One region of the Chryseobacterium sp. UNC8MFCol genome, then DNA from elsewhere that is predicted to be linked to it. Evidence: riboswitches for the same ligand, from Rfam matches in the RefSeq annotation. Region 1 holds a riboswitch; the other holds the start of a gene.
The links. Region 1 has a riboswitch for fluoride ahead of M030_RS0118000 (voltage-gated chloride channel family protein). Riboswitches for the same ligand answer to the same signal wherever they lie in the genome.
Positions count from the first base shown of each region.

Region 2: another riboswitch for fluoride. It lies ahead of M030_RS0106940 (voltage-gated chloride channel family protein); the one in region 1 lies ahead of M030_RS0118000 (voltage-gated chloride channel family protein).

Region 1 covers NZ_KI535291.1:42,072-54,094, reverse strand. The annotation lists gene M030_RS0118015 (sensor histidine kinase) at 1-647, opposite strand, end outside; gene M030_RS0118010 (response regulator transcription factor) at 635-1,309, opposite strand; gene M030_RS0118005 (DUF190 domain-containing protein) at 1,405-1,755, opposite strand; gene M030_RS0118000 (voltage-gated chloride channel family protein) at 1,766-3,070, opposite strand; fluoride riboswitch at 3,103-3,168, opposite strand; gene M030_RS0117995 (hypothetical protein) at 3,189-3,653, opposite strand; gene M030_RS0117990 (YncE family protein) at 3,683-4,648, opposite strand; gene M030_RS0117985 (YeiH family protein) at 4,710-5,696, opposite strand; gene M030_RS0117980 (LysR family transcriptional regulator) at 5,772-6,665, opposite strand; gene M030_RS0117975 (class I SAM-dependent methyltransferase) at 6,674-7,297, opposite strand; gene M030_RS0117970 (VIT family protein) at 7,304-8,002, opposite strand; gene M030_RS0117965 (DUF305 domain-containing protein) at 8,008-8,481, opposite strand; gene M030_RS0117960 (multicopper oxidase domain-containing protein) at 8,610-10,898, opposite strand; gene M030_RS0117955 (heme-binding domain-containing protein) at 10,913-11,368, opposite strand; gene M030_RS0117950 (DUF3347 domain-containing protein) at 11,370-12,023, opposite strand.
Region 2 covers NZ_AXUZ01000012.1:246,007-258,029, forward strand. The annotation lists gene gcvT (glycine cleavage system aminomethyltransferase GcvT) at 1-861, shown strand, start outside; gene M030_RS25455 (hypothetical protein) at 974-1,156, opposite strand; gene M030_RS0106915 (hypothetical protein) at 1,292-1,741, opposite strand; gene M030_RS0106920 (arsenate reductase family protein) at 1,783-2,136, opposite strand; gene M030_RS0106925 (acyl-CoA thioesterase) at 2,257-2,724, shown strand; gene M030_RS0106930 (GLPGLI family protein) at 2,765-3,604, shown strand; fluoride riboswitch at 3,754-3,821, shown strand; gene M030_RS0106940 (voltage-gated chloride channel family protein) at 3,852-5,159, shown strand; gene M030_RS25860 (LysR family transcriptional regulator) at 5,235-5,432, shown strand; gene M030_RS23840 (LysR substrate-binding domain-containing protein) at 5,425-6,111, shown strand; gene M030_RS0106950 (YeiH family protein) at 6,410-7,345, shown strand; gene M030_RS0106955 (hypothetical protein) at 7,423-7,605, opposite strand; gene M030_RS0106960 (hypothetical protein) at 7,899-8,084, opposite strand; gene M030_RS0106965 (MFS transporter) at 8,211-9,452, opposite strand; gene rny (ribonuclease Y) at 9,526-11,091, opposite strand; gene M030_RS0106975 (cell division protein ZapA) at 11,323-11,610, opposite strand; gene M030_RS0106980 (hypothetical protein) at 11,610-11,912, opposite strand.

The sequences.
Region 1 (12,023 bases):
TTATATGATTTTACATTAGAAACAATCATTTTTTCAATTCCTGTGTTCAGTTGGTCAAATTCTTTTGTTCCGGTTTTATTGAATGATGGAAGCGATTGTTGTTCAATATTAAATTTATCAATCAGTTGTAATGTTTCGTAAAATGGTTTCCACAAACGGTTTGCAATAAAACGGGTTATGAAAAATATAACCAGCAGCATTCCTCCGAGAATGACCAGATAGACATAAATAATGGCTTTAATCAAATCTTCGGATTCTACCAGGTTGAGCTGAATTTTTAATACATAAGGCTTTCCTTCAATCTTCACATCCGAATATAGTACCCGATAAGGTTCCCATTCCGGTACTACTTCATCGAATATAGTTTCCTGAATAATCTTATTTTTGCGGTTTCCAGAAATGGTATCCGGTATAATTCTTACATCCCTGTTGAAGCGGTTCCATATATGAATATCAGAAGAACGAATCGTTTTAAGATGGTCAATTTCAAATTCTTTTTTTCGCAGGTATATCGCTTCATCCACGTCGTCCGTATATAGCTTTTCCATTACAAGATAGAAAAAAGGAGCACTCAACAACAGAACGAATGTTGCCAAAAAAGTATAATAGAGTAATGTTTTGTTTAGTAAGCCATTCACACGTCCCATTTGTAGCCCATTTTATAAACTGTTTTGATATAATCATCGCAACCAGCATCTGCCAGCTTCTTTTTCAAGTTTTTTACGTGTGCATACACAAAATCTACATTATCCAACATATCTGCCATATCTCCTGATAGATGCTCTGCTAAAGCTACTTTAGATACAATACGATTTTTGTTGCCAATTAAAAAAATAAGCAAATCATATTCTTTTTTTGTAAGTGTAATCACTTGATTGTTTACACGTACTTCTTTCGCAAGCAAATCAATTGAAAGTTCATTGATTTCTAAATGATTGGTACTGGAAAACTGTCTTCTTCGTATTACCGAATATATTCTGGCACTCAGTTCTGAAAGATGAAAAGGTTTTGGGAGGTAATCATCCGCACCTAATTTGAGCCCTATAATTTTATCATCTACAGCATCCCTTGCCGAAATAATAATGACACCATCCTGTTTACTTTCTTTTTTTAACGCTTCCAGAATTTCCAGACCTTCGCCATCAGGAAGATTCAAATCTAACAAAATGCAATCATATTCGTAAACGCCTGTTTTTTCAATAGCTTCATCAAAAGTAGAAGCAAATTCACAATTATATTGTTCCTGTTTTAAGTAAGTGGCAATACTTTCAGCCAATAACTTTTCATCTTCTATAATTAATATTTTCATCTGTTCATTCTATTAATTTTAACGATTTAATAAACAAAGTAAGCGATGGATTTTGAAGTATTTCTGAATGGATAAATAGCTTTTCAAAATGAGATTTATGCTAATTCAATAATCATGTCATTCAGTAATATCAAAGATACTTTCTGTAATTCTTCTTTATTCTCGTTCAAAAAAGCCTTTATCTTACTGGATTCATCTACTAACTCTAAACAAACAGGATTTTCAGATGACGGAATTTCAGAAATATTGTATTGGATAGAACCGTTATTTAAATATCCGCTTTTAGCAGTAAAAATATTGGCTTGATGGATAGCGTTTTGTTTCGCCTTTTTCAAAAGATATTCTCCAAGATTATTATTCCAAAGTTTCCTCCAAAAGTTCTGCCCAACTACTGATTGTCCGTATCTAAAGTATATTTTTGCAATGGCTAAATTTTCTGCGTTCATAATTTTAAAATTATAGTTCATTTAGTCTTTTTCCGGTGTAGTTTCCAAACCTGTTGTGTTTAGGCTCACCGATCATCTGTCTGCCATAAATACTGCTATGACCTGAGAATAAATAAGCAACAACGCACGCAATGGCTACATAAACCCCACAATCACTCCCGAAAAGTTCAATTGCCATAATACTACAAGCCAGAGGTGTATTGGTAGCGCCTGCAAAAACTGCTACAAAGCCCATTCCTGCCAAAAGCCCTGTTGGTAAAGGAATAAAATAGCCCAGCGAATTTCCCAATGCAGCTCCGATAAAAAATAAAGGTGTCACCTCACCACCTTTAAATCCTGCGGCTAATGTAACAATGGTAAAAATCATTTTTAATGCAAAATCGTAGGCTGGTAATTGCTGTTCAAAAGACGAAACAATGGTAGGAATTCCTAAACCGATATATTTTGTCGTTCCTAAAGCCCAAACTGCGGTTGCAACTAAAATACCTCCAACCAAAGGACGTAAAGGTGGGTAAGAAATTTTTGCTTTGAAAATTTTACCCACACGATGAATGGTTTTGCTGAAAATTGCAGCACATAGCCCGAAAGCTATTCCGGCAAGAATGGCGTATAAACCATTTAAAAATGAAAAATCAGGAATGGTCGGAATATGATAATGGGTATGTCCGGTTTTCCAAAGTTTGGTGACTAAGTCTGCGATGATTGCCGATGCAAATGCCGGAAAAATCGAATCATATTTTAGTCTGCCAATCAGAAAAACTTCCAGACCGAAAATGGCTCCGGCTAGCGGCGTTCCGAATACAGAACCAAAACCGGCAGCAATGGCGGCAATAATTAAAACTTTTCTTTCATTTAGATTGAGTTTTAGTGGCTTGGTAAATTGGTCGGCAATAGAACCTGCCATTTGTATCGCTGTTCCTTCTCTTCCCGCAGAACCTCCAAAGAGGTGGGTAGCCAAAGTTCCGAGATAAACAAAAGGCGCCATCCGAAAAGGAATGATTTCTTTAGGGTCGTGAATAGTATCAATCAGCAGATTATTTCCTGCTTCAACTTCTTTACCAAATTGATGGTAAATATATCCGATTACGAACCCTGCAACCGGAAGTAAGGCAATCAACCAAAGGTGATTTTCCCTGAAATCTGTAACCCAGCCTAATGTTTTTAAAAATAATGCGGACGCAGTTCCGATACAAGCACCTATTACAAGGCTAATGAATAACCATTTGATGATATAGGGAAGTGATGGATAAGCTCTAAAAAAAGCTTTTGTTCTGATAAAGGATTTTTGCCCTTTCGATTTTTGATGATAATGCATAATATATCCTGACTAAATGATTGAACATTCAATTTTAATCAGGCGCCATCAGCTTTTTAGGGCGGTTGGGTAAGGGAGACACCATTCCCTTTTTTTGAATAATCAAAGGTAATAAAAATCAATGACCTACGACATAATCTTTAAGAATTTTTGCTATTCCAAGCTCACAATTGATTCTGTTTTTTTCACTCATTGCTGGGAATGGAACACTTTTAATAAATAAATCTTCTGGTAAATTTGCTCTTTCTACCGCCATTAAAACAAAGTTTTCAATATCCTTCATTATAATGATAATACATTTGGGACGGTATATTCTTAATCTTTTCGAAAGCGAGTCAACACTTTCAGAACGTTGTTTTTGTCTGATTTTTTTATCCTTTCGGTCAATTACTTCAGTCACCAAATATTCAATTTTGCATTTCATTTCCTTAAAAAATGCTAAAAAATCAATATCGGTTTCAAAGTTTCCAAATTGCATTTCAAAGGCAGACTTTACACTCCTATACAAAGGTGTATTACATTTGTAAAAAGATTTTGTATCAGAAGCTTTTGCTTCTGTGATCAGTAAGATTTCTGTTGGCATTTCAAAAAGTAATATTTATTATCACCTGATCATTTCATTGACTGAACGATTTTATAGTTAGCCATGCTGACTTTATCCACACTTAAATCGTTGTTCAAAACATAAAGGAACTTTCCGTATTTCGAAAAAACGATGGCTTGTCTTGGTTCTTTAAAACCTTTGATGGTTTGGATATTCTTATTGGTTTTAACGTCAACTACTGAAATAGTATTATCAATTTTGTTACCGCTTAACACAAATTTTCCATCTGGAGACAAACTTGCTCCGTAATTATCTTTCCCAACAGGAATGCGATAAGCAATCTTTTTACTGGCGATGTCTACTATAAGCAGTTCATTTGTTCCGCTGTTCGCTGCATATAAGGTTTTACCGTCCTTACTAATCGAGATGGCCCGGATTTTATTGAAACCCTCCACTTCTCCTTCTATTTTTAGCGTTTTAACATCAACAACGGTGATATGGTCGTTTCCAAAATTGGTCACATAGAGCTTTGTATTATCAGGATTAAATTTCACCCCTTGCCTGGGCTGATGAAAGCCAGTAATGATATTCTTGACCTCAGATGTTTCTGGATTGACCAAGGTTACCGTATTAGTCGCTTCATTGTTGATAAACAGCTGTTTCCCATCTTTTGAGATAGCAGTCCCAAATGCACCATAGCCAACCGGGTATTTTTTAATCAGCTGATAATTGTCAGAATTATAAACCATCAGATATCCAAGACTACTATCGGTAATGTAAATTAGCTTTCCATCCGGAGAGAAAAGGATATTTCTGGGGTTGACAAAACCTTTGATTGTAGTTTTTAACTCGGCTTTGGATAGGTCATAAATTTTAATTTCTGTAGAATCACTGTAAGAAGCCGCCGCTATTTTTTCATCAGGGCTAACTGCAAGTGAATTATTTTTAATATCCCCATCGAATGGAACTTGTGCGAACGCTTTTATTGTAAAGCTTAAAAGTATCAGTGAAATTTTAAATGGTAGTGATTTCATATTATTTCTTGTTTAGTGAAGTATGATATTAATTTGTTCAAATACATTAAGCAATAGATTCTTAACTGGCAAAAGAAGTTACCGCCCATAATGCAGCAGCAGAAATGATGCCCCAAAGTACAACGCCCTGAATCAAAGGTCTAAAACCAACGCTCATCAGTAATTTTCTATTCAGACCGCAGCCAATTAAAAATAAAGTTAAGGTTAGCCCTGCTTTGGCAATACCGGTAAGGTAATGACTGAAATTCTGAACAAAAGGAATATAGGTATTGACAATCATAGCCAAAACAAATAAGCCTATAAAGTAGGGGATTTTCACTTTACTGCCTTTGTTTTTGAAAAGGAATGTAGATAGAAATGCTATAGGAATAATCCATAAAGCACGCGCCAACTTAACAGTAGTTGCTACTTCCAAAGCCTGAGTTCCGTATTTGCTTGCTGCTCCCACTACTGAACTGGTGTCGTGAATGGCAATGGCACTCCATAAACCAAACTGGGTCTGAGACAAATTCAGGGCGTGACCAATTATTGGGAAAATGAATAAAGCAATTGAATTAAGAATGAAAACCGTACCTAATGCCACTGATATTTGTTTTTCCTCAGCTTTAATGACAGGAGAAACAGCAGCAATAGCACTTCCTCCGCAAATAGCGGTTCCTGCAGAGATCAGATAGGAACTCTTTTTGTCAATTTTGAGGAATTTTCCCATCAAATATCCTATAACCAAGGTTCCAATAATAGAAACTATAGTGAAAAGGATTCCTTCTTTACCAGCCTTCATTGCACTGGTCACGTTCATTCCAAATCCTAAACCAACCACTGAAACCTGTAGTAGAATGTGCGTCGCCTTATGATTGAGATGAAGGTAAGGATGGCCAATGAACTGTGCGATGACAAGCCCCATCAACAATGCAATAGGCGGAGATATTAAAGGAGATAGGCAGAATACGACTGCTAACAAAAAAATAACTTCACGAGTTGTAATACTTCGATCTAGAAGACTTTTGAATCGATTAAGCTTATTGGGCTTTTGAGTGTCTTGTTCCATAATGACTTTATATTTTAATGATACAAATGTCATCATTTGGAAAGTCTGGCAGAAATTGCTATTCGTTATCTGTCATTACCTAAAGTTATAACTTATCGCAAATCTCATAAACAAATCAGAAAGATTTTCGCTGTCACCCTGATTTTGAATAAAGTTAAATTCTCGTTCTATACTTAGTCCTTTTACTTCTACAACAGTACATTCATTGTTTTTTAGTTCTTTGAAAATGGAATATATGGAAAGAAAAGCCAAGGCTTCTGAATTGAGCAGGTACATTTTGATGCTTTCCGAACTGTCCAACTGCATTTCTAAATTGAGATTACTTATTTTTATACCAGACTGTTTGAGAGCGTGTGCAATGACTTCAAGTGTCCCAGAACCCGCTTCACGTAAAAGAAAACTATACTTTATTAGATCTTCTACTTTTACAGATGATTTTTTTGAGATCGAATGTCCATTTTTTGCAACCAATACGAGTTCATCCTTTATAAAGGCGGAGTATTTGAATAAGGTGCTTCTCGATTTTCCTTCTATAATTCCTAAATCAATATTTTTATTCTGCAAAGCAATCTCTATTTGCTCTGTGTTTCCTGTAACCAACTGAACTTTTACCTTGTCGAACTTACGGTGAAATGCTGCCAATATAGGAGGCAGCAGGTATTGTGCTGCGGTAGTACTTGCGCCAATTCGCAGCGTTCCTGATTTGTTTTGAGTAAAAGCATTGAGATCAAATTCCATATTCTGATAGATTGAAAACAACTGTTCCGAATACTGTAATAAAGTTTCGCCTGCGGGTGTAAGTTTAATTTTTGTTCCGTTCCGGTCAAACAGTTTTACCTTGAAATAATTTTCAATCTCCTTAATGTGCTTGGTAACTGCAGGCTGTGTGATATACAGTTCTTCCGAAGCTTTGGTAAAGTTGAGCCTTTTGGCAACGGTAAAAAATACTTTCAATCTGAAATCAAACATCTGCTATTTTATTTTCTTTGAAATGTACAAAATAAAAAATTCTGAATTGTATTAAAAGGTGTAGAATGGTCGAGATATTTGAAACTCTTTAGCTCAAAAGATCTCTCAAAAACTTTTTTCAGTGATTCCTCGGTAAATTGTTTGGTATCGAGACCACTGCATTTGGTTGGACCATTATCGGAGAATGTTCCCATAATCAAAAATCCATCTTGAGTGATAGTCCTTTCAGCAATTGAAACATATTTTTTGACATTTTCTTCAGCCGTTAAAAAATGAAAAGCCGCTCTGTCATGCCACAGGTCATATTTTTGTCTTGGTATAAATTCAGTAATATCAGTTGCAATCCAATTTACCAGCTTACTTTTTTCTCCCAATCTGTTTTGGTTTTTTTGAAGTGCAGTTTCAGAAATATCTAGGACAGAAATATTCGTATAGCCCATCTCCAGAAGAACATCTACCAAATGGCTTTCTCCACCACCAATATCGATGATATGTGCTGAAAGAGGTAAGTTTAATTCCTTTATCAACTCAATGGAAGCTTTCGGATATTCTTGATACCAGCTTACTTCATTCTCGTTTTTGCTTTGGTAAATGGTATTCCAGTGTTGTGTTGAAGTTTTATCTGTATTCATTCTTATTTAAATATTTTTTATCCCAAATAAATGTCCGACTAAAGCTGTTGCAGCCATTGCTATTGTTCCCCAAAAGCACATTCTGAGAACCGCAACTATGATTTTTGAACCTCCTGTTTTTGCAGTAACTGCACCCAGCAACATCAAAAACACGATAGACAAAGTATATTGATAATAAACCATTGTTTTTAATGGAGCAAATATAGAAACTATAAAAGGCAAAATCCCCCCCGCTGTAAAAGACGCAAAGGATGCTAAAGCTGCCTGTAAGGGTTTTGCCTGTGTAATTTCGTTAATGCCCAGTTCATCTTTGGCGTGGGCCTCCAATGCATTGTGATTGGTCAATTCTTTTGCTACCTGCAAAGCTGTTTGCATACTTACGCCTCTACTTTCATATATTTTTGCTAGTTCTGCTAATTCCATTTCGGGCATTTCTTTTAACTCTTTCTCTTCTCTCAACAAGTCGGCCTTTTCGGTGTCTGCCTGCGAACTGACAGAAACATATTCTCCTGCGGCCATAGACATTGCCCCGGAAACCAAGCCCGCCAATGCGGCAAGAATAATCGTATTTCTTTCTGAACTGGCTGCTGCAACACCAATAGCAATACTTGTTACAGATAAGATGCCGTCATTTGCTCCAAGAACTGAAGCTCGTAGCCAACCTACACGATTGGTATAATGTTTTTCTAAGAAATTTGTATGCATTAGTATTACTGTAGTTCTTTAATTTTTTCCTTCATTTTTTTTATCTCTTCTTCTTGAGATTTTATGATATTTTCTGATAATATCTTCACTTCTGGATCTTTGATCTCAGCATGTTTGCTTGTCATAATAGCAGAAGAATGATGTGGAATCATTGCTTTCATATATTGAATATCGCTGACGAAAGTTTGATTTCGCAGAAAAATAAATGCAACGATAAATACAGTAATTCCACTACCAATGATAATGGAATTAAGTTTTTTATTATGATACATATTGCCCATCATCAATATCATTAACACGGCCATCGGAGACACCATTAGCAATGTCATGTACGTTCGGGTTAAACTTATATAAACATGAGCAATTTCGTCAACATTTAAAAACATGACGAGATACATGATGATAAATGAAATTATCAGTGTAAAAAAAAGCTTTCTATAAACAGTATTATCTTGTTTTTTGTGATTCATATTTTCCATTTTATTCTATTTTAAAGTTGTAATTGATTAAATGGAACAGCTAATTGTTATATTTTCAGTGGAAACAATTGCAGTTCCATTTATTTATAGTAAATCAAATAATTATCCAAAAACTTATAATATTATTATTAATACACAAGTGACAATCCGGCTCCCCATCCCATATCACTATCATAATGAGCCCGGATTCCGATGTTTTTATTGATAATGTATTTGAGTTCTCCCATATATTCTTTGTCGGTATTCACCATAAATCCTCCTCTCAATCTCTTAGAAATCGGAATGTCCTCACGCATCAATGCCAATCTTACAATACCGTCGTGATAAACCTCTGCCTGAAAATTGACCAGCATTGGTAAAGTGTACATTACACCTAAACTAAAGGCCCTTCGGGTATCTTTCTCATTGGTTTGGCCAAACAGGTTTTTTTCCTGCTGGTCAATTCCCATTTTACGGTATCGCCAGTCATAACCAATAAAAGGCATCAGCCACTGCATTTTTCCGATGTATCTGCCAAGATGAGTTTCCACTTCATAACCGTGCATACTGTTGTAGCCTAATCGCCATTCTGTACCCAAACTCCATCGGGCATTCTGCAACATAGCCTGACCGTCGTTTCCATTGGTCGCAAAATCATTTTCTGCCATAAAGTGAGGCATATTGCTTTCTCTTTGCAACATATTATAGGCTTGTTTCTTGTCTGGCAAATTTGGATTTTGATAATCACCGACCGAAAAAACACGGTTCATACCCGACATCATATGATAAAGGATATGGCAATGGAAAAACCAGTCTCCTTCTTCATTTGCGAGGAATTCAATGGTATCGGTCTCCATCGGCATAATATCGAGTACGTTTTTTAGCGGCGATTTTTCTCCTTTTCCATTTATTACCCTGAAGTCAAACCCGTGAAGGTGCATCGGATGGCGCATCATCGAATTATTATAAATGGTAATGCGTAAAACCTCACCTTTTTTTACGGGTATCTTGTCCGTTTCGGAAAGGATTTTATTATCCATACTCCAAACATAGCGGTTCATATTTCCGGTTAGTGTAAATTTCAATTCTTTTACAGGAGCCTCCTTTGGCAATGTAGTATTATATGGAGATTGCAACATTGAATAATTTAGAGTTGTAATATCTCCCAGGGCATTTGCATTGTATCTATTCGGGTCGGTGTCCATTTTCATTCCAGATTCCATATCCATATTATGCTGGCTGTGATCTTCTTTCTTTCCGGCTGGTCCCGTAATTTCGGGATACATCACTACGTTCATGTCCATTTTGTTCAGGCTCATCTTCATGCCCATATCATCCAGATCTCCGTTCATTTTCATCATACCGTTCATCATTTTCATTCCTTCAAAATATTTAAGACGGGGAAGAGGGGAAATCAACTGTTTAACACCATTTCCAACAAAATAACTTGCAGACTGTGTTCGGTCTTCGGTTGTTGCCAAAAATTCATAAGCCACGCCATCGGCAGGAATCGTAACCACAACATCGTAAGTTTCTGAAACACCAATAATCAACCGGTCAACATCTACAGGTTCTACATCATTGCCGTCATTAGCGACTACTGTAATCTTTCCACCTGCGTAACGCAACCAGAAATAAGAAGAAGCTCCACCGTTGGATATTCTTAACCTCACTTTATCGCCTGCTTTCAATGATTTGCCATCGATGGTTTTTAAATCTGTGGTATTGTTTCCATTCATTAGTACTTTGTCATAGTAAACATCGCTTACATCCATTGCCAGCATACGTTTCCATTCGTTTTTTAGCTTGGTTTTAAAATAACCCTCACGAATGGCTTCTGCATAAGACTGTGTTGAATTCTTCTTAATCGCCGCCCAGTCGTTGGCATTATGCAGCATTCTGTTGATATTTTTTGGATTGAGGTTGGTCCATTCGCTTAAAACAATGGGAACTTCAGGTAAATCATCTATTCCTTTTCTAAACGTCTTATCGTCCTTTCTTTTCTTCATTACAAAGTTTCCGTACATCCCAATCTGTTCCTGTAATCCAGAATGCGAATGGTACCAGTGCGTTCCGCTTTGTATAATAGGAAAACGATAGGTATAGGTAGCCCCGGGAGCTATCGGTTTTTGGGTAAGCCAGGGAACTCCGTCTTCTTTGTTGGGGAGAAATACACCGTGCCAATGCAGCGATGTGCTTTCTTTCAATTGATTATGAACAACAATTTCGGCTGTATCACCCTCGGTGAAAGTGAGCGTAGGCATCGGGATTTGACCGTTTACGGCAATCGCTCTTTTTTGCTTACCTGCATAATTGACAAGCGTATCTTTTACATACAATTCGTAATGCACCACTTTCTGTGCAAACAGGGTTTGTGCGCAAAGCAGTAGCAATACCGTTTGCAGCATTTTTATGGGTATATTCTTATATCTGTTCATTGATTTTAAAAATTTTATTTAATACTGTCTTCCATTACGCCAAACCATTTCACCAAAACTTGCTTATCCTCTTGCGACAATACTGCATTGCGATGAATTAGTGTATATGACGATAAGGGCATTTCTCCGTCCTTGACCTGTCCCGCCATAGCCCTGAACTTATTTCGCTGCTTGCGGGGGGAATACTCCCCAAAGTTGCTGAAGTTGAGTTCCTCCTTACCTTTTTTGATATGCTGCGCCATATACCATGACCCCGGCTGGATGCGGCTATACCACGGATAATGGGTATTGTTGCTATGACAGTCGTAGCAGGATTGGACAAGGACAGCCTTTACATTTTGGGGTACGGCATACACCTTTTCAATATGAGAGGCTGTCACTTCATCCGACTTGTTCTGTAACGGTTGAAAAAACTGTATGCCGATTAAGATAATAGTCAACCCCAATATGATTTTCTTCGTTAAGGACATATTAATTAAAGGTTTTTTCCACCATACCGCAGGTAATCATTTTTGAACCGTAATAAGGATTTTTGATTGCTTTGCTTTCGCTTAACCAAATAGCTCCTTTGCCATCATTGAACATTGGGCAATGATCCTGATAGAGTGCCTGCGGAGAACCGAACAGCGTAATAAGATCACTGATATCTTCACTTAATGATGCCAGATGCTCTCTCTGATGATCAATTTTACCTGCATTGTCGCCAATATGCTCTGCGTTTTCCTTTATATCATCTGTTATGTCCATGTATTTTTTGTGATTATCGGCAGGGACGGTTTTCATGTCCACTTTATTCAGGGTGGCAAACAGCTTTTTACCTGCATCGGCAGCAGCATTAGCATCGTCTGAAACAAGAGCGTTCTTCAGTGACAGATAATCAGCCACTATGGGCGCAATAGAAAAACCACCAGTTGCTGTTTCTCCTGCATTCTTACCGATGGATGTATCAGGCGTAGCTGGTAAGGGCACTGTGTCATTCACTTTTGACTGAGAAGGTGCCTGCTCGCCCGAAGTGGCAGTTGTATTATTTTCGGACAGCTCGTTGTTCTTAGTTGACGACTGATTACATGAAGCTGCTATAAATACTGTGATAACAGCGAAGATTGATATTGTTATATTTTTCAT
Region 2 (12,023 bases), on a different contig from region 1:
GTTGATGCTCTTGAAAATGGAAAAGCTCAGTATTCTTGTCTTCCGAACGAAAACGGAGGAATTGTGGACGACCTTATCGTTTACAAAATGGATGATGATAAGTATTTCGTGGTTGTGAATGCTTCCAATATTGAAAAAGACTGGAATCATATTTCAAAATATAACACTTTCGGGGCGAAAATGACCAATGCTTCTGACGATATGTCTTTATTGGCAATCCAGGGCCCTAAGGCTACGGAAATTCTTCAGAAACTTACCGATGTGAATCTTTCGGAAATTCCTTACTACCATTTTACAGTGGGAAGCGTTGCCGGAGTGAATGACGTGATCATCTCCAATACAGGTTACACCGGAAGCGGAGGTTTTGAGATCTATTTTAACAATGAAAGCGCTGAAAAACTGTGGGATGAAATTCTGAAAGCAGGTGAGGAAGAAGGGATTATTCCTTGCGGACTGGCAGCTAGAGATACTTTAAGGTTAGAAAAAGGGTTCTGCCTTTACGGTAATGATATTGATGATACAACGTCTCCCATTGAAGCAGGTCTGGGATGGATCACTAAATTTGATAAAGATTTTGTGTCTAAAGATATTTTTGCAAAACAAAAAGAAGAAGGAGTGACCAGAAAATTGGTTGGATTCGAATTACAGGACAAAGGAGTACCAAGACATGACTACCCTGTTGTAGATGCTGAAGGTAATGTGATCGGGAAAGTAACTTCGGGAACACAGTCTCCGATGAAAAAAATAGGATTAGGTCTTGCTTATGTGGACAAACCTCACTTCAAATTAGGCTCTGAAATCTTTATCCAGGTAAGAAACAAAAACATTCCTGCAAAAGTAGTGAAAGCTCCTTTTGTGTAATGGTTTATTTTCTATATAGAAAAAGGATGTTCTTCGATAAGAACATCCTTTTTTATGATAAGGACCGCAGGGTCCACAAAAGGCAATACTATTCTACCTTATATCCTGATAATTAATAGCAGATACAACAGACGGATCTGTCTGAATTGCAAACATCTCCTATTCCCGGTCTTGTTGAAACAACCCCACCACCGGGACATAGGACGTTGCACGGATTCAGGGGACCAATTCCTCCGTTAATTTGTTTTAATTCTGATCTTCTCAGAATTCTTGTTTTTAGAAACTGTGTTTTCATAGTTTTGTTTTTGGTAGTTACAAATATAGGAATTCAAACTCAAGACACCAATATACAAACTGCAAATCAACAACTTACAAAAAAAGTAATAAAAACGCTACAGATATTCTGTAGCGCTTGTCTGTTCTGGTTTGCTTATCTATATACTAAAATATTTCTTACAATTTTAGATCCGTAAAACTGCCTTTCAGGTTGCGAGAAATAAAACTTGTTCCTTTGATTATTAAAGTTAACAGTTTTAAAAGGCAATTCCGTTTCCCATGTAATCAGCATTTTTGTCTCATTCATGACAGGATAATTAATATCAGAAAATCTAAACAAAGATTTTGTAACCACAGTACTATCCATTGAATTCGGAACGCTCCAAATTGTTTGCGGCTGCAGCTTTTTCATTTTTGATAACAAATAAGAAAAGTTTTTGCCTATATATTCTGCTTTATTCGCTTCAAAAGTTTTGAGGTAGCCCAATGTATCCAGGGCTTTATTATTCTCAACCCGTTTTGGAGATTTCATTACGGCTTTATTCTGAGCATTGCCATAAATGTTCAAAAACAAAGAGATGATAATAATTGCTCTACTAATCAATTTTTCAGCTTTTTAAAAAATGAAATCCTAACATGGAAGATTTACTTACCATTAAAAAACTCCTGCAATGCCTCTACATTCTTCTTGTCATTGCCAACAAATATTTCTTTGTCAGTTAGAAAAACCGGTCTTTTCAAAAAAGTATAATGGTCTGATAATAGTTCTTTAAAATCCTTTTCAGTTAAAGCTTTTACATCTAACCCTCTTACCTTGATCTGAGTTGATTTTTTACTGAATAAAGCTACATATGATTTTGTTTTCTTATACATTTCTGCAAGCTCTTCTTTTGTGACCGGCTCTTTTTTGATTTCACGAAGTTCCCAGTCTGTAAGGTCAAATTGTGCTAAAATTCTTCTGCAGGTATCACATGTGTTGAGATAGAATACTTTCTTCATTACAATTTCTAAGTCTTTTATTGTGTTAAAAATTCTCGTTAATACGTTTCGTCTTTCAAAAGTAGGATTTAATCTAAAACTTTAAAAATTATTAAATAACTTTATTCAAATTTTATAAAGATGGAGAACAAACCAATTACTTTTCAGTTTATTTCAGAGCCTTCAGACGTTAACTACGGAGGAAATGTACATGGAGGAAGTGTAATGAAATGGATTGATCAGGCAGGATATGCCTGTGCTACGACATGGAGCGGAAATTATTCAGTAACGGTGTATGTAGGAGGAATCCGCTTTTATGAACCGATTAAAATCGGAGAAGTAGTAAAAGTAGATGCTCAGGTTATTTATACCGGAACATCAAGTATGCATATTGCCATCAATGTGTTTTCAAGAAACCTTAAGCAGCCTACATTTGATAAAAAGACACACTGCATTATTGTATTTGTTGCCGTAGATGAAAACGGCAAAAAACTTCCTGTTCCGAAATGGGTTCCAACCACAGAAGAAGAAAAACAGCAGGAAATGTATGCCAAACGCCTGATGGAGCTGAGAACACAGATTGAGGATGAAATGAAGCCTTTTTTATAACATCTCAACTTCGAAAACTTACACCATTCACATTCATAAGATGAAAAATAGTTTCTCAATCTTTGCTTTGCTGATGATCGCTTTCATCCACGCACAGACTAATAGATTTATCTACGAGTTGCAATACAAAATGGACTCTACAGATATGATGCCTGAAAAATTGAATATGGTATTAGACATCGGCCCTAAAGAAGTGAAATTTTATGGTCAGAACCTGGCGATTACCGATTCTTTGAACAAAAAATTCGGGATGAATTCCGAGTATACTGATATGTCTGGTCAGATCGTCAAAAGAAAAATCAATTCTTTTGATCACGAAAATTACATCAATATAAAACGGGGATACTATACTTTTAAAACAACCGATAAGATCAGTTGGAATATTTCTGATGAAACTAAGAAAGCAGAACATTATAACCTGCAAAAAGCAACAGCAAATTTCGGAGGAAGAAGCTGGACGGCCTGGTTCTGTAAAGATATTCCTTTTAATGAAGGCCCGTTTAAATTTCGCGGACTTCCCGGTTTAATTTTTGAATTATCAGATACAAAGAAAAATTTCATCTACAATCTCATTAAAAGCCAGAAACTTCCCCAGAGCTATTCCACAGAATCTTTCGTGGAATCTAACTTCGGAAATAAAGCCATTCCTATTAACGAAAAACAAAAGCATAAGCTGATGATGGAATTCTATAATGACCCTTTCGCCTACGAAAGAAATAACTTCAGCAAAACAGATAATGATTTAAAAATCAATATCAACGGAAAAGAAATACATAATGTTGATGAGCTGAATACACAAACGAAAAGTATGCAGGAGGTGATCAGAAAATATAACAATCCCCTTGAAATCGATAAGGCTATACATTACCCGATATATTAAAAACTTGCTTCATTTCTAAGCTTGGGCTAAAGCCCACCTCTATTGATATTGATATCCGTATGGATAATAGTGGTGTAACGGCAAGATCTTTTATCTTTTATCTTTTATCTTTTATCTTTTATCTTTTTATCTTAATTCATATATTTGCAGTACCAAAAGGAAATGGTGTTCTTCCTTACCCAACCGCTTTACAGAAGCTGATGACGCCTGATTGAGAGATTATTAACAATAACTAATCAGGATTATTATGTCAAAACATCAACGGACACTTGGTAAAAAAGCAGTTTTTCACACTTATTTTTTCTTCAGGAAATTTCCGGCACTGCCCCATATTTTTAAATGGCTGCTGATCAGTACTATTATCGGGGTATTGGTAGGAACAGCTTCTGCAGGATTTTTGCAATCTCTGGAATGGGCTACCCGGTTCAGAGAAAATCATATCTGGCTGGTTGCCTTGCTTCCTGTCGCCGGTTTTCTCATCGGACTTTTATATTATTATTGGGGAAAAGATGTAGAAGCGGGGAATAACCTTCTGATCGATACCATTCATGATCCCCAGCGTATTATTCCATTGAAAATGGCGCCTTTTGTCTATCTTGGAACCATTGCCACTCATTTTTTTGGAGGTTCGGCAGGTCGTGAAGGTACCGCTCTTCAAATGGCCGGTGCTATTGCTGACCAACTGACAAAACCGTTTAAACTTGACAGAAACGAAAGAAAAGTATTAATTATTTCCGCCATTGCTGCAGGTTTTGGCTCTGTTTTCGGAACTCCGCTCGCAGGAGCTGTGTTCGGACTTGAAGTTTTTCTGATCGGAAGAATACGATACACTGCCATTTTTCCTGCTTTTGCTTCGGCTATTCTCGCAGATTGGATCACGAATCTCTGGAATGTGACACATACACATTACCATATCGATCTTATTCCAAAACCTGAGTTTTTACCTATTGTTTACAGTATCCTGGCAGGAATTGTATTTGGAATCTGCGCAGCAGCGTTCAGTAAAATTATTCATTGGGCGGGTGCTATTTTCAAGTCTAAGATTACATATCCTCCTCTACGGCCTGTTGTTGGAGGAACGATCATCACTTTAGCGGTTCTGATCATGGGAACGACCCGATATATCGGATTAGGGGTTCCGATTATTGTGGAATCATTCGAAAAGCAGCTTCCATTATATGATTTCGCCTTAAAGATGATCTTTACCATTATCACACTTTCAGCAGGATTTAAAGGAGGGGAAGTCACACCTTTATTCTTTATCGGAGCTACTTTAGGCAGCGCATTATCATTATTTATTCCACTTCCTTTCGGTCTGCTGGCGGGAATGGGCTTTGTTGCTGTATTTGCCGGAGCCACCAATACTCCTTTGGCCTGTATGCTAATGGGGATAGAATTATTTGGAGCCGAATGCGGTGTTTATGTAGCTATCGCCTGTGTTGTTTCTTATCTTCTTTCGGGGCACAACAGTATTTACACTAAACAAAAAATTGGAGAAGCCAAGAACCGCAGATATGAAAGTCAGCAGGACAGGTCTATTTCTGATTTCTTATAGTTTTTTTGCTGGTTGATGGTTATCCCTAGAGTATCGTGTCTCCCTATTTCCAACTATAATCCGTACTTTTGCGTTATGTTCGATTACAGATTAAAAGTCTTCCATACAGTAGCATCAAGGCTAAGTTTTACAAAAGCATCAGAAGAGCTTCATATTTCACAACCGGCTGTTACAAAGCACATCAAAGAAATTGAAACTCAGCTGGGAGCCAAGCTATTTGACCGTAAGGGAACTTCTATTCAGCTGACACAAAGCGGAAAAAATATTGCATGAATATGCTGAAAAAATACGGAATATTTACCGCGATCTGGAGTTTCAGATCAGCCAGGTTAATCAACAACATAAGGGAAAATTGATTATCGGAGCCAGTACAACGGTTGCACAATATATCCTTCCTGAAATCCTGGCCAAGTTCAATACTTATTATAAAGATATAAAGATCGAACTTCTTACCGGAAATACCGAAGCTATTTCTGCTCTTCTGAAGGAAGAAAAAATTGATTTGGGAATCATAGAAGGCGAATCACAATCTGCCTACTTCGACTATAAAACCTTTAAGGCAGATGAGATTGTGCTTGCCGCAAAAGCCAGTCATCCACTTGCGCACAAAACTTTACAGACCAAAGACCTGTATGATATTGATATGATTTTCCGGGAGCAAGGTTCGGGAACATTGGAGTTTATCCAAAACAGGTTAAGAGAAAAAGGAATTAACATCAGTGAATTAAAAACAGTCATACAGCTTGGAAGCAGTGAAAGTATCAAAAATTACCTGCTTTACTCAGACTGCATGGCCTTTCTTTCCATCAGTACGATTCTCACCGAATTAAAGAATAATATCCTGACTGTTGTTGATATTAAAAATTTCAGCATCGAAAGAAATTTTCATTTTATCCTTCCCAAGGGTGACCAGTCCGAACTGATAGCTCTATTTTTAAAGTTTGCGGAATAACTCCGATATTTTTCAGATTTTGGCTAAAGCCAGGTGAATGTATTTAATTTATTTGGGTGGCAGACTAAAGCTCACCTCTATTAATATTGATATCCGTATGGATAGTAGTTGTATAACGGCAATATCTTTTATCTTTTATCTTTTATCTTTTATCTTTTATCTTTTATCTTTTATCTTTTATCTTTTATCTTTTATCTTTTATCTTTTATTATAACTTATAGTTATCCAATATAACAAAATACAATTTACTTTGTGATAATATATTGCCGAATTTTGACCCATCATTAAAGTTCGCAATATGAAAGATCTCATTCAAAATGAAGTTGTACGAAAAGCCGTTTTTATCATACTGGCTATTTTATGTCTTACTCCCTTTATATCATCTCCAATAGCCCTGGTTCTTGGTTTTGGTCTGGCTGTCTTTATAGGAAATCCTTTTGAAAAACATTTGCATCAATATATTCATCTGCTGTTGCAGATTTCAATTGTCGGATTGGGTTTCGGACTAAAACTTGATGAGGCCCTGCATGCAGGAAAAACCGGATTGATGTTAACTGTTGTCAGTATTGTCAGCGTAATGCTTTTGGGATTCATCCTTGGAAAAGTTTTTAAGCTTGAAAGGCCTTTATCATATCTGTTATCAGCCGGAACTGCTATTTGTGGCGGGAGTGCCATCGCAGCAGTTTCTCCTATCATTAAGCCAAGTACCAAACAGATTTCACTGGCTTTAGCTATTGTTTTTACCCTAAACTCTATCGCCTTGTTTATTTACCCGGCTATCGGCCACCTTTTGAACCTTTCCCAGGAACAGTTTGGTCTCTGGTGTGCTGTGGGCATTCATGATACCAGTTCTGTAGTAGGTGCAGCCGGCAAGTATGGAGATGAGGCGTTGAAAGTGGCCACTACCGTAAAATTAGCCCGTGCTTTATGGATTATTCCGGTTTCATTGATCACGATGTTTATTTTCAAGAACAAAGAATCAAAAGTAAAAATTCCATGGTTTATCGGATATTTTATAGTGGCCATTCTGCTGAATACTTATTTTCCTGTTCTTGACGCTTTCAGTACTTCGATCACTGCTGTGGCTAAATCCGGTTTAAATCTTACTTTATTTTTCATTGGCTCTACCCTTTCCATCCAAACCTTGAAAACAATAGGATGTAAACCTTTATTAACCGCTGTACTGCTTTGGGTCAGTATAAGTATTGGCAGCTTACTTTATATCATCCATTAAAAGCAGCGGAACCCTTTTATCATCAAAAGGGTTCCGCTTATTAAATGTGGAAATGTTTATTTCATGTAAATGTTTTCTTATATTTCACCACAAGTATATACCTGAGGGCAGCCAATATATTGAACACAATACCATGGACCTGTCACAGACCCTGAGCAGCTGCATCCGCAAAGAGATAAATCAGGATTTCCGATTACTCCTCCGGAGATATTTTTAAGATCTGCTTTTCTTAATTTTTTAGCATTTTTAATACTATTCATGTGATTTAGTTTTAATTAAACAATATAGTTTTAGTTACTTCCCAAAGTTAAACAAATATTAAATATTCGCAACATATTTTCATAAAAATTTTAATAAAAACCTGATTTTTAAATTATTAAAATATAAAAAACAAGGAATACACATTATTTATTAATTAAACAACTTAAAAATAGCGCCATATTCAAAAGGTATGATCACCAATTAAATGACGAATATCGCGAATAATCTCATTTCAATAAAAAAATTAAACCCTCTCACAAATGGAGAGGGTTTAACACTATAAATTGTTTCATTAGCAGGTGATGACCTGTAAACAGTTTTTGTATTTCACACAATAGGCCGGACCTGTAACCGCACCTGTACAACTACAGCCGCATTGCGAAAGATCCGGGGTTGCGATTCCCGCTACACCTCCTACGATATTTTTAAGATCGTCTTTTTTTAGCTTTTTAGCGTTTTTTAAAATTTTTTGTGACATGATGATTTGATTTTAGTTAAAATTTAATTTGTCTTCTTTCAAAAGTAATTAAAAAATAGCTCCATAAATCACAAAAAAAGTTAATTAACTCAAATTCTGACATGTAATAGTACAAAAAGGAAGTTACTATTCTGTAAATTCCAGATCTCTGTCGTGGGTTTCTGAGATGGTAAGGGCAGAATAAAAGGCGAGGCCAAAAACTACCACGCCTACGATAGCAGCACTTTCCACTACGGAAAAATTATCTTTCAGCGTATCAAATGCCAGAATCATAACCGGCACCAGACCCCTTACCATATTGGGGACGGTCGTTGTAGCTGTATTTCTGATATTGGTTCCGAACTGTTCTGCTGCGAGAGTGACAAACATAGCCCAATATCCGGTTCCAAAGCCCAACCATACACAAAATAAGTAATATTTAGTTTCTGTGTCGGTATTGCCAAAGAGCATGATGGCGACGCCCACCAAAGTGAATATCAACATATAAAATATGGCCATTTTACGGGATTTTAAAGCATGGGAGATAAAACCACTCATCAGATCTCCCACAGAAATCCCTACATAAGCCCACATGATGGCTTTTCCGGGATTAAGATCCTTAATTCCAAATTCAGGGGCAAATTGATTGGCCAAAACGGCCAGAATTCCGATACAATACCAGGTTGGCAATCCCACCGCGATGCATTTTAAATACCTTATCAGTCTATCCTTATTCGTGAAAAAGGATAGAAAATTACCTTTAGAAACATTTTTATGCACGATATTCTTATATATCCCCGACTCTGAAACACTTATCCTGAGTAACAGCAACAGAATTCCCATTACCCCGCCAATGATATAAGATATATTCCATCCTCCTGCAAGCTCTACTGTAAGCTGAGCTACAACGGCGCCCATCAGTCCGAATCCGGCAACTACTGAGGTCCCAATGGCTCTCAAACTCTTCGGCAGGCTTTCAGAAACCAATGTAATTCCCGCTCCAAGCTCCCCTGCTAACCCAATACCGGCTATAAACCTTAAAGCGGCGTATTGATAGACTAAATGCTCTTTTGGAAAATAGGGTAAAAAACCACAGGCAATATTCGCTAATGAATACACTAAAATGGATCCGAAAAGTACGGATAACCTTCCTTTTTTGTCTCCAAAAATCCCCCAGAAGACACCGCCGATCAGAAGACCAACCATTTGACAATTCAGAATAAAGGTTCCGTCTGCATCAGGGTTTAGTCCTAACGCCTTTAAACTTGGAATTCTGACAATCCCGAATAATAAAAGGTCATAGATATCGACGAAATAGCCTAAGGCAGAAATAATAACGGGAATAGAGAAAATGTACTTCAGCTTTGAAGACATGGACAGTTCTTGCATTTTTAAGTTTTGATAAAAATAAAAAACCTTTCAATTTCTTGAAAGGTTTTTATAAAATATCTTTGTCCGATTATTATCTGGCAATATTCACTGCTCTTGTTTCTCTGATCACGGTCACTTTTACCTGTCCCGGATAGGTCAGTTCATTTTGGATTTTTTCAGAGATGTCATAAGAAAGCTGAGAAGCCACTTCGTCATTTACTTTTCCGCTCTCTACCATTACCCTTAATTCTCTACCGGCCTGAATTGCGTAAGCACTCGATACACCATCAAAGCTTAATGCGGCAGATTCAAGGTCTTTCAGTCTTTGGATATAAGATTCCAAGACTTGTCTTCTTGCTCCCGGTCTTGCTCCGGAAATAGCATCAGCAACCTGGATGATTGGTGATAATAATGATTTCATTTCGATCTCATCGTGGTGAGCTCCGATGGCGTTCACTACTTCTGCATTTTCACCATATTTCTCAGCCCATTGCATTCCTAACAGCGCGTGAGGTAGTTCAGATTCCTGCTCAGGAACTTTCCCGATATCGTGTAAAAGACCTGCTCTTTTTGCCAATTTTACGTTCAATCCTAATTCAGCAGCCATGGTTGCAGCGATATTGGCGACTTCTCTTGAGTGCTGCAGTAAGTTTTGTCCGTATGAAGAACGGTACTTCATTCTTCCGACAATTTTGATCAGTTCAGGGTGCAATCCGTGGATTCCCAAATCAATGATGGTTCTCTTTCCTACTTCAATGATTTCTTCTTCGATTTGTTTTCTTGTTTTCTCCACCACCTCTTCGATTCTTGCCGGGTGAATTCTACCGTCTGTAACCAATCTGTGAAGAGATAGTCTTGCAATCTCTCTTCTTACAGGATCGAAACAAGACAAGAGAATGGCCTCCGGAGTATCGTCAACAATGATCTCAACTCCTGTTACCGCTTCTAAAGCACGGATGTTTCTACCTTCTCTACCGATAATTCTACCTTTTACTTCATCAGATTCGATATTGAAAACAGATACCGAGTTTTCGATGGCCTGCTCAGTTCCGATTCTCTGAATGGTCTGGATAACAATTTTTCTGGCTTCATTTTTAGCATTCAGCTGAGCCTCTTCCATGATTCCCTGAACGTGTGCCTGAGCTCTTGTTTTTGCTTCAGCCTTCATGGTTTCCACCAATTCCGCTTTAGCTTCTTCAGCAGTGTAATTAGAGATTTTTTCAAGTATTTCTACTTTCTTAGCAGTTGCGGTATCTAATTCCTGCTGTTTTCTTTCAAGAATTTCGTTTTTCTTAGAATAATCTGCAATCTGTTTGTCTAAATCCTTTTCAAGCTTTCCTACTTTGCTAAGCTCATCGTTAAGCTTATGTTCCTTATCCTTCGTTCTTTTCTCAACCTCCTGCATTTTCTTTTCACGAGACTGGATATCAGCATCATGCTGAGATTTCAGTTCCAGGAATTTTTCTTTGGCCTGAAGGTTCTTTTCTTTCTTTATGGATTCAGCCTGTACGTTTGCTTTTTCTATAAGGTTTTCGGCATTTTTCTTTGCATCGTCTATGATAAACTTTGCTTTCGTATTGAGCGAGCTTTTAGAGAAAAATATCCCTATTACGGCCCCAATAACTAAACAAATAACGCCGACTATAACTTCTATCATAATATATATTGAGTTTTAATTGTATTCATATCTTTTTAAATAAAAAAAGCCCACAATAATCCAGAGATTGAGAGTAAACTCCTAATCAACACGATTTGAACTGATTTCCACTGTCTGTAATCCGGAGACCGGCACGCCATTCAATGGACATTTGTTCGGTAATTGTTTAGCGTTGAGTTTACCTTTAATGTGTTAGAATTATTGTAGGCAGTCTTTTTCAGGAAAAAAAATCTATTTCCCGATTTCATTCAATGACTGATTAATTTGGGTTAATCTGTCGTTGGTAGAATTAATATTTTTTTCGTAATTAAGAGATACTACCTCAGCATTGGTTCCCAGTTTCAGGGCACACATCGCCAAAGCATCCTGTTTATCTCTTACATCGAAGTTTTGTTCAAAATCTTTAATCATATTTTCGATCTGCTTCCCGACTTTACGCAAAGTCTCCTCCTCTGCTGCCGGTACGTTCAGCGGATATACCCTTCCTGCAATGTTTACGGTTATTCTCCTTACCTCCATTATAGTCCACTGTTTTGAAGCTGAGCAATACAGAAATCAATTTCTTTCACCAATCTGTTGATATGATTTTTCATTAACCTATTGTGTTCAGGATTTCCTGATATTGCTGAATAAAGTTTTATATTTTTTTGTTCTTCTGCTAATACCTGATTTCTTCTTCTTTCCTCATCATACTTCTTCTTCAAATCTTCATGCTCAGTACTTAATTCCGCTAACTTTTCAGTAAGATTTCTGTAATTCTTTTGAAGAGCCAAAATCTTTCTCTCTAATTCTGAAAAATTGTTTTCTAAATTTTGAAGCATTTCAGGTTGTATATTCTAACTAGAAGCAAAAATAAAAAAATAATAACACTAACAAAAATAAAAGCCACTATATTTTGAGGTGCCAACAAAAAAGGAGATGCAAAAGCACCT